One region of the Caldalkalibacillus salinus genome, then DNA from elsewhere that is predicted to be linked to it. Evidence: predicted binding sites of a transcription regulator. Region 1 holds the regulator's gene; each other region holds the start of a gene.
What was found. Region 1 encodes CtsR, which represses protease genes until heat stress. Its sites were predicted from a motif close to ATGGTCAATAAAGGTCAAACA; they were not measured.

Region 1 (4,274 bases):
TATTCATTGAGTAGTAATCGTTCTCTAATTAATTTTGCTCTGCGTTCATCCCGTTGTTCTGCTGTTAACATTTCTCCGGCATATTGCTGTAAAAATCCAGGCTGGGTCAAGACAATCAGTTCGTTAAGAATGTTGGCTGATGTATTTTTGATAAAACCGAGGTCAATCCCTAAACGAACATCCGAAAGTCGCTGTGTTGCTTCCTTCGATTCTATCGTTCTAGCATGAGACAATATACCGTAAGAACGATATATTTTATCCTCCAGCCTTAGTCTTGACTGCTGGGCGAGGGTGTTTCTCGCTTGCCTCTCCTGATCAATGAGTTGTTTGGCTACATTGGCTAGGTCCTCTATAATTTCAGTTTCGGAACGCCCTAAGGTAATCTGGTTGGAAATCTGAAAGATGTTCCCTAAAGCTTCGCTGCCCTCTCCATAAATTCCTCTAACAACTAATCCCAGTTGGTTAATGGCGGGGAGCATGCGATTCATTTGTTCCGTCATTACTAATGCAGGGAGATGCATCATCACTGATGCTCTAAGCCCTGTGCCCACGTTCGTAGGACAACTTGTTAAATAGCCTACTTTCTCATCAAAAGCAAAATTGATATTCGCTTCAAACCAGTCATCGATACTGTTCGCTTTTTCCCACGCTTGTTGGAGTTGGAACCCAGGATAGAGGCACTGAATACGTATATGGTCTTCTTCGTTTAACATGATGCTCACGGACTCATTTTCGCTCAGCACCACGCTTCCAGCCGTTGACTCCTCCGCTAGATTGGGACTGATTAAATGCTTCTCCACCAGGACTCTTTTCTGAATCCCTTTTAATTGGTTCATGCGCAGTAATTCTAACTTTCCAAGTTCATCAGTGACATCGCTTCTTGTAATGACGTCTCCAACTTCTGTTACCACTGTTTGAAGCTGATCTTCGGTTGCGATTAGTGGAAAGGGGATGGTGTCCTCATTACGGGCTAATCGTACACGACTACTCATGACGATATCGGAATCAGGTCCATCACCCTTCATCCAGTCACTTACAGCATTTTTTATAAATTTGTCTAGTGACATGGTCGATCCCACCTCATTGGTTTAATTTGTTCTCAAGGCTTCGTATGTTGTCTCTCAACTGGGCGGCTTGCTCAAACTCTTCATTGGAAATGGCCCGTTGTAGTTGCTGCTTCAACTCTTGTATTTCACGCTTCATTTGTATGAGGCTACCTGAACGACGAGGTATTTTTCCATAATGAGAAATATTCCCACTATGCACCTTACGAAATAAAGGCTCTAGCCGTTCCCCGAATGCTTTATAACATTGGGAACAACCAAAACGCCCGCTTCTTGAAAACTGACTATAGGTCAGCCCACACTTCGGACATTGCTTAGATTGTTGCATGTTGGGGTTCATCGTGCTGTTATTAGTAGCATCAAAATTAAGTAATCCAGAAAGTAAATTATGGATGGAAAAGCTATTATCCATGCCAGGAAGGACTTCTCCTTTTTCCTTTGCACATACCTCACATATATGGAATTCTGTTTTCTCACCGTTGATAATCTTTGTAAAGTGTAAGGTGGCTTGGCGCTCACCACATTCTTGGCAAATCATGGTGCTCCCCTCCTTTACTGATGTATACAATGGCCATTTATTTCTTTTATTTATTTATAAAAAATAGACATCATCATGGCTTTCATGATATTTGCCCTTAGTTGATCCCGAATATGCACTTGGAACGATAAAACATTGCGATGAATCGCAGATTTCATGATGCGGGCTTCTCTGGCGTTTATAAGTTCAGCTTCCTCTAACCTCAGTATGATATCTTCTGCTGCAGATTGAGAAATTTCATCCGTGATCATATCGGCCACTTTTTGTAGTAGCTGTTGGTCATTTTCTAGTTGGACTTTCCGAATTCGGATGAATCCGCCACCCCCACGCTTACTTTCAACGACATAGCCTTTTTCTACAGTAAAGCGTGTATTAATCACATAATTAATCTGGGACGGCACGCACTGAAATAAATCTGCTAATTCACTTCTTTGTATTTCAATGTATCCCTTTTTACTGGTCTCCAATATTTTCTTGAGATGATTTTCAATAATATCGGATATGTTTCTCATCACTTACCTCCGATAATGGCCACTGCTTTGACTGGCAATATTTCAAGTCAAGTGTCAATCAATGTTGCTTAATACGCTCGCTTTGACTTTGACTATCTTTGACTTTAACTAAATTATACTCAAGAAATATAAAATGTGCAACTCTCTTTACTTAGTTTGATCAATTTTACGCTTATTATTCATACAAAAAAGGATAAATCCCTGTTTGACAAGGATTTTATCCCTTTTTATTCTACTCATTGATTGGTTGGTCATATTCTGTTTTATTCAACAGAGACGTCGAGTATGCCTTTGATTTGACGTAATTCGTCCAAGACATGGGCTATGGTCACCTTTTGCGGCAGCCTTAACCCTATGGATACCTGTACGATGCCTTCTTCGATTTTGGTTTCATTGATCGTGATTTTGCGGATACTGATGTTCTTTTCACCTATCCTCGTTGCCACTTCGCCTAATTTACCGGGAGAATCTAACACTTTTAACTGAACGACGTGCAATTGTCCTTTTCTAATAAAAGTGTCTTCAATACGGTTTAGAACGACTAAGCTAAGGAGAACGAGAACAGTGGAAAGTACGGCCCCATAATAAAATCCCGACCCTAACGCTAAACCTATCCCAGCAACCACCCACAGTGAAGCCGCCGTCGTTAACCCTCGCACCGTCCCTCCATGAACGAGAATCGTTCCTGCACCTAAAAAGCCAATACCACTCACAACTTGGGCAGCCAAACGGGCTGGATCTTGAATGGTATTAATCTCAGGATTGTTATAAATAAATGACTCAAAGCCATACATGGAGATGAGCATGATCAATGAAGATCCCACACAAACAAGGATGTGTGTTCTAAACCCTGCAGGGTGATTATTTTGTTCTCGCTCTATTCCGACTAATCCACCGAGCAAGGTTGCGAGGAACAATCTTATCGTGATTTCATCGTAATGTGTTCCTGTGAATTCAGACCATAGTTGATGGATCCAGTCCAATCGACTCCCTCCTCTCTATGAGGTTATATGTATGGTACGGGTCTGTATGTTATGAATAACTATATCATAAAAATTGGTTTACTGTATCATAATGGCCCTTCTCTCCCCATACATTGGTACAAGCAGGAGGGAGAGCTCTGTGAAATTACCACTCATTGCAATGTATATCACTTTTAGCGTCTTTGCTATGACGAATGTTTGCTCCACTATTTTCCTCAGTGTTTATGTCTGGAAACAGCAAGAGTCTTTCTTTATGATATCCGCCTTTTATTTCTTCACTTTTTTATTCGTTTTTATTGGGGTGATGGTGGGCGCCTTTTTTATGTTTTGGTTCGGGAGTCGTTGGACATTTCTATGTTCTTCTTTTACTGCTTTAGGTATGTATCTCTTTTTTTGGACTGAAGGGGAACTCTCTCTTCAAGCTGTTGCTTTGGCTGGGATTTTAAATGGGCTGTTCATTGGTTTATTTTACGCAGGATTTAACTTTTATTCCCTATGGTTTGCTTCCCAAGAACGTTTATCAAACGTGCTTAGTTTGCAGTACATTATAAACGGTGTGATGCAGATTGTCGTGCCACCTATCATTGGCTGGATCATCTTTGTTTATAGTTACCACGTATTCTTTGTTACGGCTTTACTCATTTTGCTTGTTCAAGCATGTTGTAGTAGTTTGATCCCGCAAGTCAGGATCCGCTTTCCATTTCGACGCAAAGAGTTCTTCATCCCACTTGAAGAAGGCATGAAAGGCTTAGGATTCTCTTCAGCAGCGTATGGTTTCTTTTTATCCTTTATTCATATGTCCTTAGGCGTTTTCGTCTACCTGTATGTCCAGAATGAATGGGCACTTGGTGGCTGGAATATGTTATTCGCCTGTATTAGTGTCTTCACGTATTATATGCTTGGTCGCACATTTTTAAAGCCTTTCGGGGATGTACTGGGCATGATCGGGGTGATTATCTCAACCGCTGCTACTCTGACATTATTCTTTCATGTACCGGTGACCTATATTGTCTTTAACACTGTTATATCCGCATCACTCCCCATGTTATGGGTTCCGGCTTTTACGCAACACTTTCATCATATTTTTGCCTTAGGAAAAGCGTCTTCAGCCAATACGTTAACGAAGGTGATGCAGTTGTTAGTGTTCCGAGAGTTCTCTATCTGTATAGGTAAACTC
Region 2 (4,274 bases), on a different contig from region 1:
AGATGTGGTATTTATAAATAAAAAAGCCTAAACCTGCTCATCCGTTACAGGTTTAGGCTATGACTTATATTCTGTTCTGTATTTTATCAATAAACATCTCCATATAAACACATCACGCACGTTTATCTCACAGGATGCTTGTTTTGAGCCAGATGACTTGACTAGATTTTCAATTAATGATAATGAACGTGTGATTGTGTTTCACTAACTGCATTTGAAGTTACTTTCAATTGACCGTGATCAGAGAAATGAACGGTGATGTGGGTCACATCGTTAGATTCTAAGAGTATATCAGTGATACGATCTTCTATCTGCTCCTGTACCACTCTGCGTAAAGGACGTGCCCCAAACTCATATGAATGACCTAACGTCACAAGTTTCTCTTTCGCCTCAGAAGTGACGTTCAACGTCATGTTTTGTTCAGCGAGCGCTGTTTGCAGCTCTTCTAACATGATATCCACAATTTTTAAAAGATCTTCTCTGCCTAGAGGTTGGAATTCGATAATGCTGTCAAATCTATTAAGAAATTCTGGTTTGAAGTAACCGCTAAGGGATTGAACCACTGAACTTTGCTGTGCTTCAGCGTCATGAGCAAAACCGAGTGTTCCTTTGCGTTCGGTGACACCAGCATTACTTGTCATGATAATCACGGTGTCCCTGAAACTCACTCTTCTACCTTGGCTATCAGTGAGATGGCCATCTTCTAGAATTTGTAGGAACATGTGTTGGACATCAGGATGAGCTTTTTCAATCTCATCAAGTAGGATAATGCTATAAGGTTGGCGACGCACTTTTTCCGTTAATTGTCCGGCCTCTTCGTGTCCAACATAACCTGGAGGAGAGCCGATTAACTTAGATACAGCATGTTTTTCCATAAATTCACTCATATCTAAGCGAATCATGGCATCCCGGTCACCGAACAGCTCTTCAGCCAGACTCTTGCTCAGTTCAGTTTTTCCGACCCCGGTTGGACCGACAAAAAGGAATGTTCCCACTGGACGACTATGACGTTTTAACCCAGTGCGGCTCCGACGTATTGCTTTAGTAACTTTGTCTATCGCTTCGGATTGCCCAATCACTTTAGAGGAGAGACGTTGTCCCAGTGCCCTAAGTTTATACTGTTCGTCTTCCTGTAGTCTGCTAACCGGAATACCCGTTTTATTTTCAACAATGTGTTGAATATCCGTCGCTTTTACTTGCACATTGAGATTTGTTGAACCCTCATTTTGCGTTTTAACTTGTTCCAATTGTTCAAGTAACGTTTGTTCGTTATCACGAAGTTTAGCGGCTTGTTCGTAGTCTTCTACTCGGGTGGCCTCTTCTTTTTGGGCCCTGACTTGTTCTATCTGATTCTCAATGTTAGTTGTATCTCGTTGCGTCACTGAGAGGTTTGCCTTAGAACCTGCTTCATCTAATAGATCAATCGCCTTGTCTGGTAGATGACGATCTTGAATGTAGCGATGACTGAGGTTTACGCAAGCTTCAATGGCCTCGTTTGTAAATTGCACACCGTGATAATCTTCATACTTTGTTTGAATCCCTTTTAAGATTTGTATAGCGTCTTCCACAGTTGGCTCATGAACCATGACAGGCTGTAGTCGACGTTCTAAAGCAGCGTCTTTTTCGATCTGACGATATTCTTTTAACGTTGTGGCTCCGATTAATTGAAGCTCACCACGTGCGAGTGCTGGTTTTAGAATATTACCAGCATCCATGGAACCTTCGGCAGAACCCGCTCCGACGATAAGATGAATTTCATCAACGAATAATATGACATTTTGACGTTCTTGTAACTCTGCTACGAGATTCTTCATTCGTTCTTCAAATTGTCCTCTAATCCCCGTATTGGAGACGAGTGAGGCCACATCTAAGAGATAGATCTCTTTATCCGTTAGTTTAGAAGGCACTTGTCCTTCTATCATGTTAAGCGCAAGACCTTCTGCAATAGCCGTCTTACCGACCCCAGGTTCCCCGATCAAGACAGGGTTGTTTTTATGACGTCGATTTAAAGCTTCAATGACACGCGTGACTTCCTTATCTCGGCCTATAACGGGATCAATCAGTCCCGCCTTGGCAGATTCGGTAAGGTTGGTACCGAGCTCATCGAGAAGTCCGCCACCAGCGCGTTTTTGAGATTGTCCTTCTTTTGATTGACCATCACCAGAAGACAAACCATGAATGAAATCATTAAAGGAAGAGCCATCCATCATAGGGTTCATATCTGACGATGACATTTTAGCTCTCAACTCTCGATAACATGATTCACACAAATTGAGTTGGTGTTTTTGTCCGTTCGTTTGTACAAACATTTTTATATCAGCATTGTTGAGATGACAATGATCACATAGCATACTTTTCACCCCTTATAATGTTCGTAATGATCTATTGTATAAATCATAAAATGTAATCCTAAAAAATTAAATAAAACACGTCAAACACTATACAGTGCCATTAGACAGACAGTGTCTTTTAACATAAAAAAAAGTCTGATGCTAACGTATGATGTATTTTAACCAGTTTAATTTGACCTTAGCTGACCTTTGCTAACCATTATAATTTGACCATATTTGACTTTCAAGTGGGGATCATTGGAAAATAAAAATCCCCCATAAAGACGTGGAGGATTTAGCTTGATCAAACGGTTGTGTCGGATGAATTTTGAGGGGGCAGTGTATTACTTATTTTTTAGGCACATAAAAAAAGCCTTATAGATTAAATCAACCTATAAGACTTCTTTTAACTATGTGATCAGTTTATTCTTCCACTTTGTTTAAATGAAGTGGGGGTGGAGTTAACCATCCTTTTTCTTTTAGTAATCTTAGCATTTTCCCTCCTAACGTGGCACGCTGTGTGTGGAACTGAGCGTACATCGCGATAAGGTCTTCTCGGATGCCTTGACCCATATATGTACTGCATGCGACTAGACCCGCCGAACTGTCTGCTGCGATCATCGTCGCGATCTCAGGATCATTAAAACGTGCACCGGTAGGGATATCTTCTAAGTTAGCGTGAGGCCTTTCAGGAGGTGTAGGGGGTAACCCGATTTCATTTTCCTTCAGTACCTGCTCTAATTGCTCTATTTCTTGTTTTGTATTGTCCATAATGTTCAGGATAAGCTGTTTTAAATCTTCATCCCCCACATGATTAATGAGTGTTTGGTAGGAAACTAATTTCCCTTTTGCCATCAATAAAAATGTCCATGTCCCATAAACTTCTCCATAGTGCATTGGCTCTTCTTTTGGATTTCCACTTAATATTCCCATTTTCATCCTCCTAATAAAATCTATGTTCATGTATTTACCACCTATAAAATGTTGTCTATTGATTAAAATAACCTGTCTTTGACATTTTATGTATGGGATAAAAATCATTGTAATTAAGAAGTTAGACATTAGAGGAGTGGGAAGAGCTATATAAAAAAAAGACCCCTTAGGGGCCAGGGCCAGTGAAAAATAAAAACTTAATATTAATTCATGCTAAACCGCCATCGACGACAACATTTTGACCGGTTATAATTCGACTCCATCGACTCCATGTAGAAGCAAAGCACGTTCGTGTCCAATTGAAGTCAACCACCTCGTCAGCTGACTGTTGACTCTGATAATAAAAAAAGTCAACCATACAGGTTGACTCCTTTGTATTTATAAGTTTTTTTAATGGTTTATGTATGGTGGAGCATAGCGGGCTCGAACCGCTGACCTCTTCGCTGCCAGCGAAGCGCTCTCCCAGCTGAGCTAATGCCCCAAAATGTTATGAGCAAAGACATGTGTATGCTTTGCGAGAATAATTATAGCAACTTTATAACGCAAATGCAACTCATTTTTGATTCATTGTCTTATATATTAATTGATGACTTATTTTTTGCTGTCATAAGACGACGGTAGCAGTGCATAAGATGTTGTCACGAGGAAAGGCTTCGTTTTAATCAAAACGGGGCTTCCTTCGTGTGACTAAAATTAAAGGCAAGGGCAAGAAAATATAAAGTTCCGAAACTTTTTAAATGTTTTTGTGTCTAAAATATGGAAATAGGGGTTGAAAAATAATTCGATAACCGATATATTATGTTTATTGTCATTTTTTTGACATTTCTAAAAAAGGGGTGGATGTTGTGGAAACCTTTAAAAGGTTAAAAGCCTTTTATTGGCCCTATAAGCGTTTCTTTTTTGGTTCTATTATAGGGCTTATATTTGCAACGGCAATTACCGTCGTTTATCCATTGATCCTAAGGTTTGTGATTGATGACGTATTTCTTGCAGGTCAATGGGAGTTGGTCC
Region 3 (4,274 bases), on a different contig from region 1:
CTCTATAAAAGAAACTGAAGTGGCTTACGCCAAATTTTTACCTGAGGAAGAAAAACAGGACATGCAGAAGGTTCAAATCCGCCAATGGACATTGGGTGAGATTGTAACGGCGATCGCACAATCACACCTTATGGTAAAAGAGCTGGTAGAGGCACCTAATCGTTCGTCCGAAGTTTTTGATAAAGGCATACCAAAATCGTTTACAATCGTAGCCGAAAAGCAAGGACATATGTAGAAAAAGAAATTAGAAAGGCAGCACACTCTACCCCTTAATAAGACAATGGCCCTAAAGTCTCAAAACACATTTTTTGTCGAATTAAGAAGGATTTTCGTTTTTAGCGGAGAATATCATATTCTTAGAGTGCAAAAGTCGAAATGTTTTTGTTATACGAGTACTATGTACAAACATAGGAGTGGGCCCATGAGAAAGAAAAAACGTTGGTGGACGATACAATTTATACCCCATGGGAAAGGCAAGGTCCAAACATTCAAGATCAAGTTATTCCCGATGATCATGACGATTCTTCTACTCTTCACCACGATGATCCTAGCATACACCTCTGCATATCTTCTATGGCAACTAAAAAAGTCATCGGATCAAAAAATCATAAAGCAAGATTCGGAAATGGATCACTACATCACAGAAAATCAAGACTTAAGAGAAGAAATCGACCATTTAAATCAAGAGCTTGTTGATTTGCACGAAGATGTCCAAGAATTACAAAATTTCATAGAGGAAGTCCAAACACTCGAACAACAAATACAAGGGTTAGATGGGACAAGCCACCGTCATATAGAGCAGACTGAAGATGATGATGAACGCATCAAGAATATGTTGTCGGTTGCCAGCTATGACATTGAGGCGGAATCTACTTCTCCAGATGAAATACGACAGCAAATAGAAACGATTAAGGAAGAAGCTGTCGTCCAGCAAGAAAATCTAGAGCAGCTCAAAGAGGAAATTAAAGAAGAGCAGTATCGCGCCCAATTTATACCCTCCATCGCACCGTCTAATGGCAGGCTGACATCCCCTTTTGGGTGGAGGCGTGATCCGTTCAATGGTTCGCAAAAAATGCATGCTGGTATCGACTTCGCTAGTCACAGTGGCACTCCAATCTACGTGACAGCGAATGGCATCGTGAAGTCAGCTGGCTGGCATTCTGGTTATGGTAAACATATCGAAGTTGATCATGGTAACGGGTACGTCACAACATACTCACACTTATCTTCGATGGATGTGAGCGCTGGCGAGTCAGTCGAACGTGGTGATGTCATCGGTAAAATGGGCAGCACAGGGCGTAGTACAGGCGTACACTTACATTATGAAGTACATAAAAACGGAACACCCGTGAATCCAATGCCTTATATTAGAGGGGGAAATTAGTCATGTTGTCTAAAAAGCAGCAAACGGATCGTGTCAACACAGTGATCGGCCATGGTACATCCATAGAAGGTAAAATAAAATCAACAAGCTCTATTCGCATTGATGGTGAGTTCGTAGGTGAGATTCAAACGGAAGGTAACGTATTAATTGGAAAAGAAGGGCAAGTCAGAGGTAACATCGAAGCCGCTAATGTCACTGCTGAAGGCCATATTCTAGGAAATATGACCGTACGTCACACGATACAATTGGTTAAAGGCTGTCAAATTGAGGGTGATATGATATCTGAGACCATCGAAGTTGAGAAGGGCGCTTACTTTAACGGTAGAAGTACGATGGTCATCCCAGATCAAGACACGAAAGGTAAGCCTCATAAAAAGCAAAGCGAAGAGCAAAAGACAAAGAACGGAAATGACCCTGCTGCGGATAAGAACGAAGACCGACAGAACCCAAAAGACACAGATAAGAAAAAAGGCAAGGCCAAGGAAAAAGACAAAGTCGCATCGTAATATTAGCACCACTTTTTAGCACACGACCTTTTACTCCACCACGAACAGACAGATCGCAATGCATCCCTACCGGCAATCTTAACGATTATGAAAAAAGCATGCCACGGATACTGGGCATGCTTTTTTGGGCTCGATTTTTCACTATTGTTTTTACTATTTATATGGTTGGCCCTGTTTAAATCAAATTTTAACCGGGTATAATGTTAGCATTTGTAAGAACTTTTGTGACGACTTTACAGAGCGATTCATAAACCGGCATGAAATTATTTGACCTTTTTTGACCTTTTGATATAATAGAGGTGAAACGGAATTGATGGAAAAAAAGGAGGTTCTCTTAATGAATTTGATCCCTACAGTTATTGAACAGACAAACCGCGGTGAACGTGCGTATGACATCTACTCACGTTTGTTAAAGGATCGTATTATTTTCTTAGGAACAGGTATTGATGATCAGGTCGCCAACTCTGTTGTTGCTCAACTACTATTCCTAGCTTCTGAAGATCCAGATAAAGATATTTCCCTATACATTAATAGCCCTGGTGGTTCAATCACAGCAGGTATGGCCATTTACGATACGATGCAGTATATTAAGCCAAACGTGTCTACTATATGTATCGGTTTAGCTGCGTCTATGGGTGCTTTCCTACTCGCTGCTGGTGAAAAAGGTAAACGCTTTGCGCTCCCTAATGCCGAAGTGATGATTCACCAACCTCTAGGCGGCACACAAGGGCAAGCAGCTGACATTGAAATTCATGCGAGACGTATTATTCAAATGCGTGAACACTTGAACGAGATTCTCTCTGAGCGCACTGGCCAACCGATTGAAAGAGTTGCGAAAGATACAGACCGCGACAACTTCATGTCTGCTGAAGAAGCGAAAGATTATGGATTAATTGATCGTGTCATTACAAGCACACCTCAGACATAAGACGGATGACAAAAAAGAGAGTGATAATCGCTTATCACTCTCTTTTTTTATTCATCGTTTTTAACGAATTGGACGAGCGCCTCCACTGCTTGCTCTGCGTCACTTCCGTCCGCGGAGATGGTGACTTCTTTACCGTTACCAATGGCGAGACTCATGATGCCCATGATACTTTTGGCGTTTACTTTTTTATCATCTTTTGCTACAAATACATCTGCCGAATATCGGTTAGCTTCCTGCACGAAAAGTGCAGCCGGACGGGCCTGAAGGCCTGTTTTGAGATTCACAACAACTTTCTCTTGTACCATACATACTCCTCCTTTACAGAATGACGAGTTTACACTTTAATTCATTATAGCACTACTTCGTTCTAATAGAACATGTTTCTGTTAAAATATACGATTTGTTTCCAAATTGTACTACTTCGTTCAAAATGAACGTCACATTTCAAAAAAAGTTATCTTAGCTTATCAGCTATCTCATTTAACTTTCTTAAGCGATGATTGATTCCAGATTTACTCACTTTGCCACTTGGGATCATATCCCCTAATTCTTTTAAGGTGACATCAGGATGTTGCTTACGGACCTCGGCGATTTCACGGAGTTTATCAGGTAACTGTTCCAATCCGAGCTTATCCTCAATTAACTGTATAGTCTCCAGTTGCTTCATCGCTGCCGACACCGTCTTATTAAGATTGGCTGTTTCACAGTTAACGAGACGGTTCACTGAATTTCGCATATCTTTGACGATGCGTACATCCTCAAATTGAAAGAGCGCTTGATGGGCACCAATGATACTTAAAAATTCTGTTATCTTTTCACTTTCTTTAATGTACACCACATATCCTTTTTTTCGTTCAATATATTTGGCGTTCAGGTGAAAGCGATTCATGAGCTTCACTAATGCTTTGGCATGCTCTTCATAACTGGAGAAGATCTCTAAGTGATAGGAAGAGGATTCAGGATGGTTTACTGAACCGCCAGCAAGGAAGGCCCCACGGAGATAAGAGCGTTTGCAACACGACTTACGAATCATCGCACTTGATATGTCTCGTTTCATTTCAAAGTTGGGGGTGACAATATTAAGGCTTTCTAAAATTTCACGAACTTTCATCGTGACTCTCACAACGTAAATATTATTTTTCTTGAGCCGCATTTTTTTACGTACAAGAAGTTCAGACGGTACTTGATATAAAGATTTCACATAACTGTAGATGACCCTTGCAATCGCTGCATTTTCTGTCGTGACATCAAGTACAAATTTGCGATCTCTATAAGTGAGAATCCCGTTCATGCGGATCAATGCACTTAACTCTGAGCGCATGCAACATTCCTGAACCTCTAGACTTGTTAATTCTTTTTTTGTTTGAGCAGCAAAGGACATACCACATCAACTCACTTCCTATAACCATGACCATATAAACAATGTAAGACAATCTCTTTTAATCTTTGAGCATCG

Region 2: a site for CtsR is predicted at 2,521-2,541, ahead of JKM87_RS03960 (ATP-dependent Clp protease ATP-binding subunit). Genes of this name have one in related genera too.
Region 3: a site for CtsR is predicted at 2,155-2,175, ahead of clpP (ATP-dependent Clp endopeptidase proteolytic subunit ClpP). Genes of this name have one in related genera too.

Annotation. Positions count from the first base shown of each region.
Region 1 covers NZ_JAERVL010000028.1:249-4,522, reverse strand. Annotated here, with positions in the region: gene JKM87_RS15110 (protein-arginine kinase McsB) at 1-1,067, opposite strand, end outside; gene JKM87_RS15105 (protein-arginine kinase activator protein McsA) at 1,081-1,602, opposite strand; gene JKM87_RS15100 (CtsR family transcriptional regulator) at 1,653-2,114, opposite strand; gene JKM87_RS15095 (MgtC/SapB family protein) at 2,378-3,097, opposite strand; gene JKM87_RS15090 (hypothetical protein) at 3,237-4,274, shown strand, end outside.
Region 2 covers NZ_JAERVL010000004.1:47,668-51,941, forward strand. Annotated here, with positions in the region: gene JKM87_RS03960 (ATP-dependent Clp protease ATP-binding subunit) at 174-2,351, opposite strand; gene JKM87_RS03965 (DUF3231 family protein) at 2,754-3,263, opposite strand; gene JKM87_RS03970 (hypothetical protein) at 3,472-3,621, opposite strand; tRNA gene JKM87_RS03975 (tRNA-Ala) at 3,669-3,744, opposite strand; gene JKM87_RS03980 (ABC transporter transmembrane domain-containing protein) at 4,109-4,274, shown strand, end outside.
Region 3 covers NZ_JAERVL010000006.1:90,795-95,068, forward strand. Annotated here, with positions in the region: gene JKM87_RS06340 (methyltransferase domain-containing protein) at 1-235, shown strand, start outside; gene JKM87_RS17885 (peptidoglycan DD-metalloendopeptidase family protein) at 422-1,384, shown strand; gene JKM87_RS06350 (bactofilin family protein) at 1,387-1,890, shown strand; gene clpP (ATP-dependent Clp endopeptidase proteolytic subunit ClpP) at 2,228-2,818, shown strand; gene JKM87_RS06360 (HPr family phosphocarrier protein) at 2,866-3,123, opposite strand; gene whiA (DNA-binding protein WhiA) at 3,273-4,199, opposite strand; gene JKM87_RS06370 (gluconeogenesis factor YvcK family protein) at 4,211-4,274, opposite strand, start outside.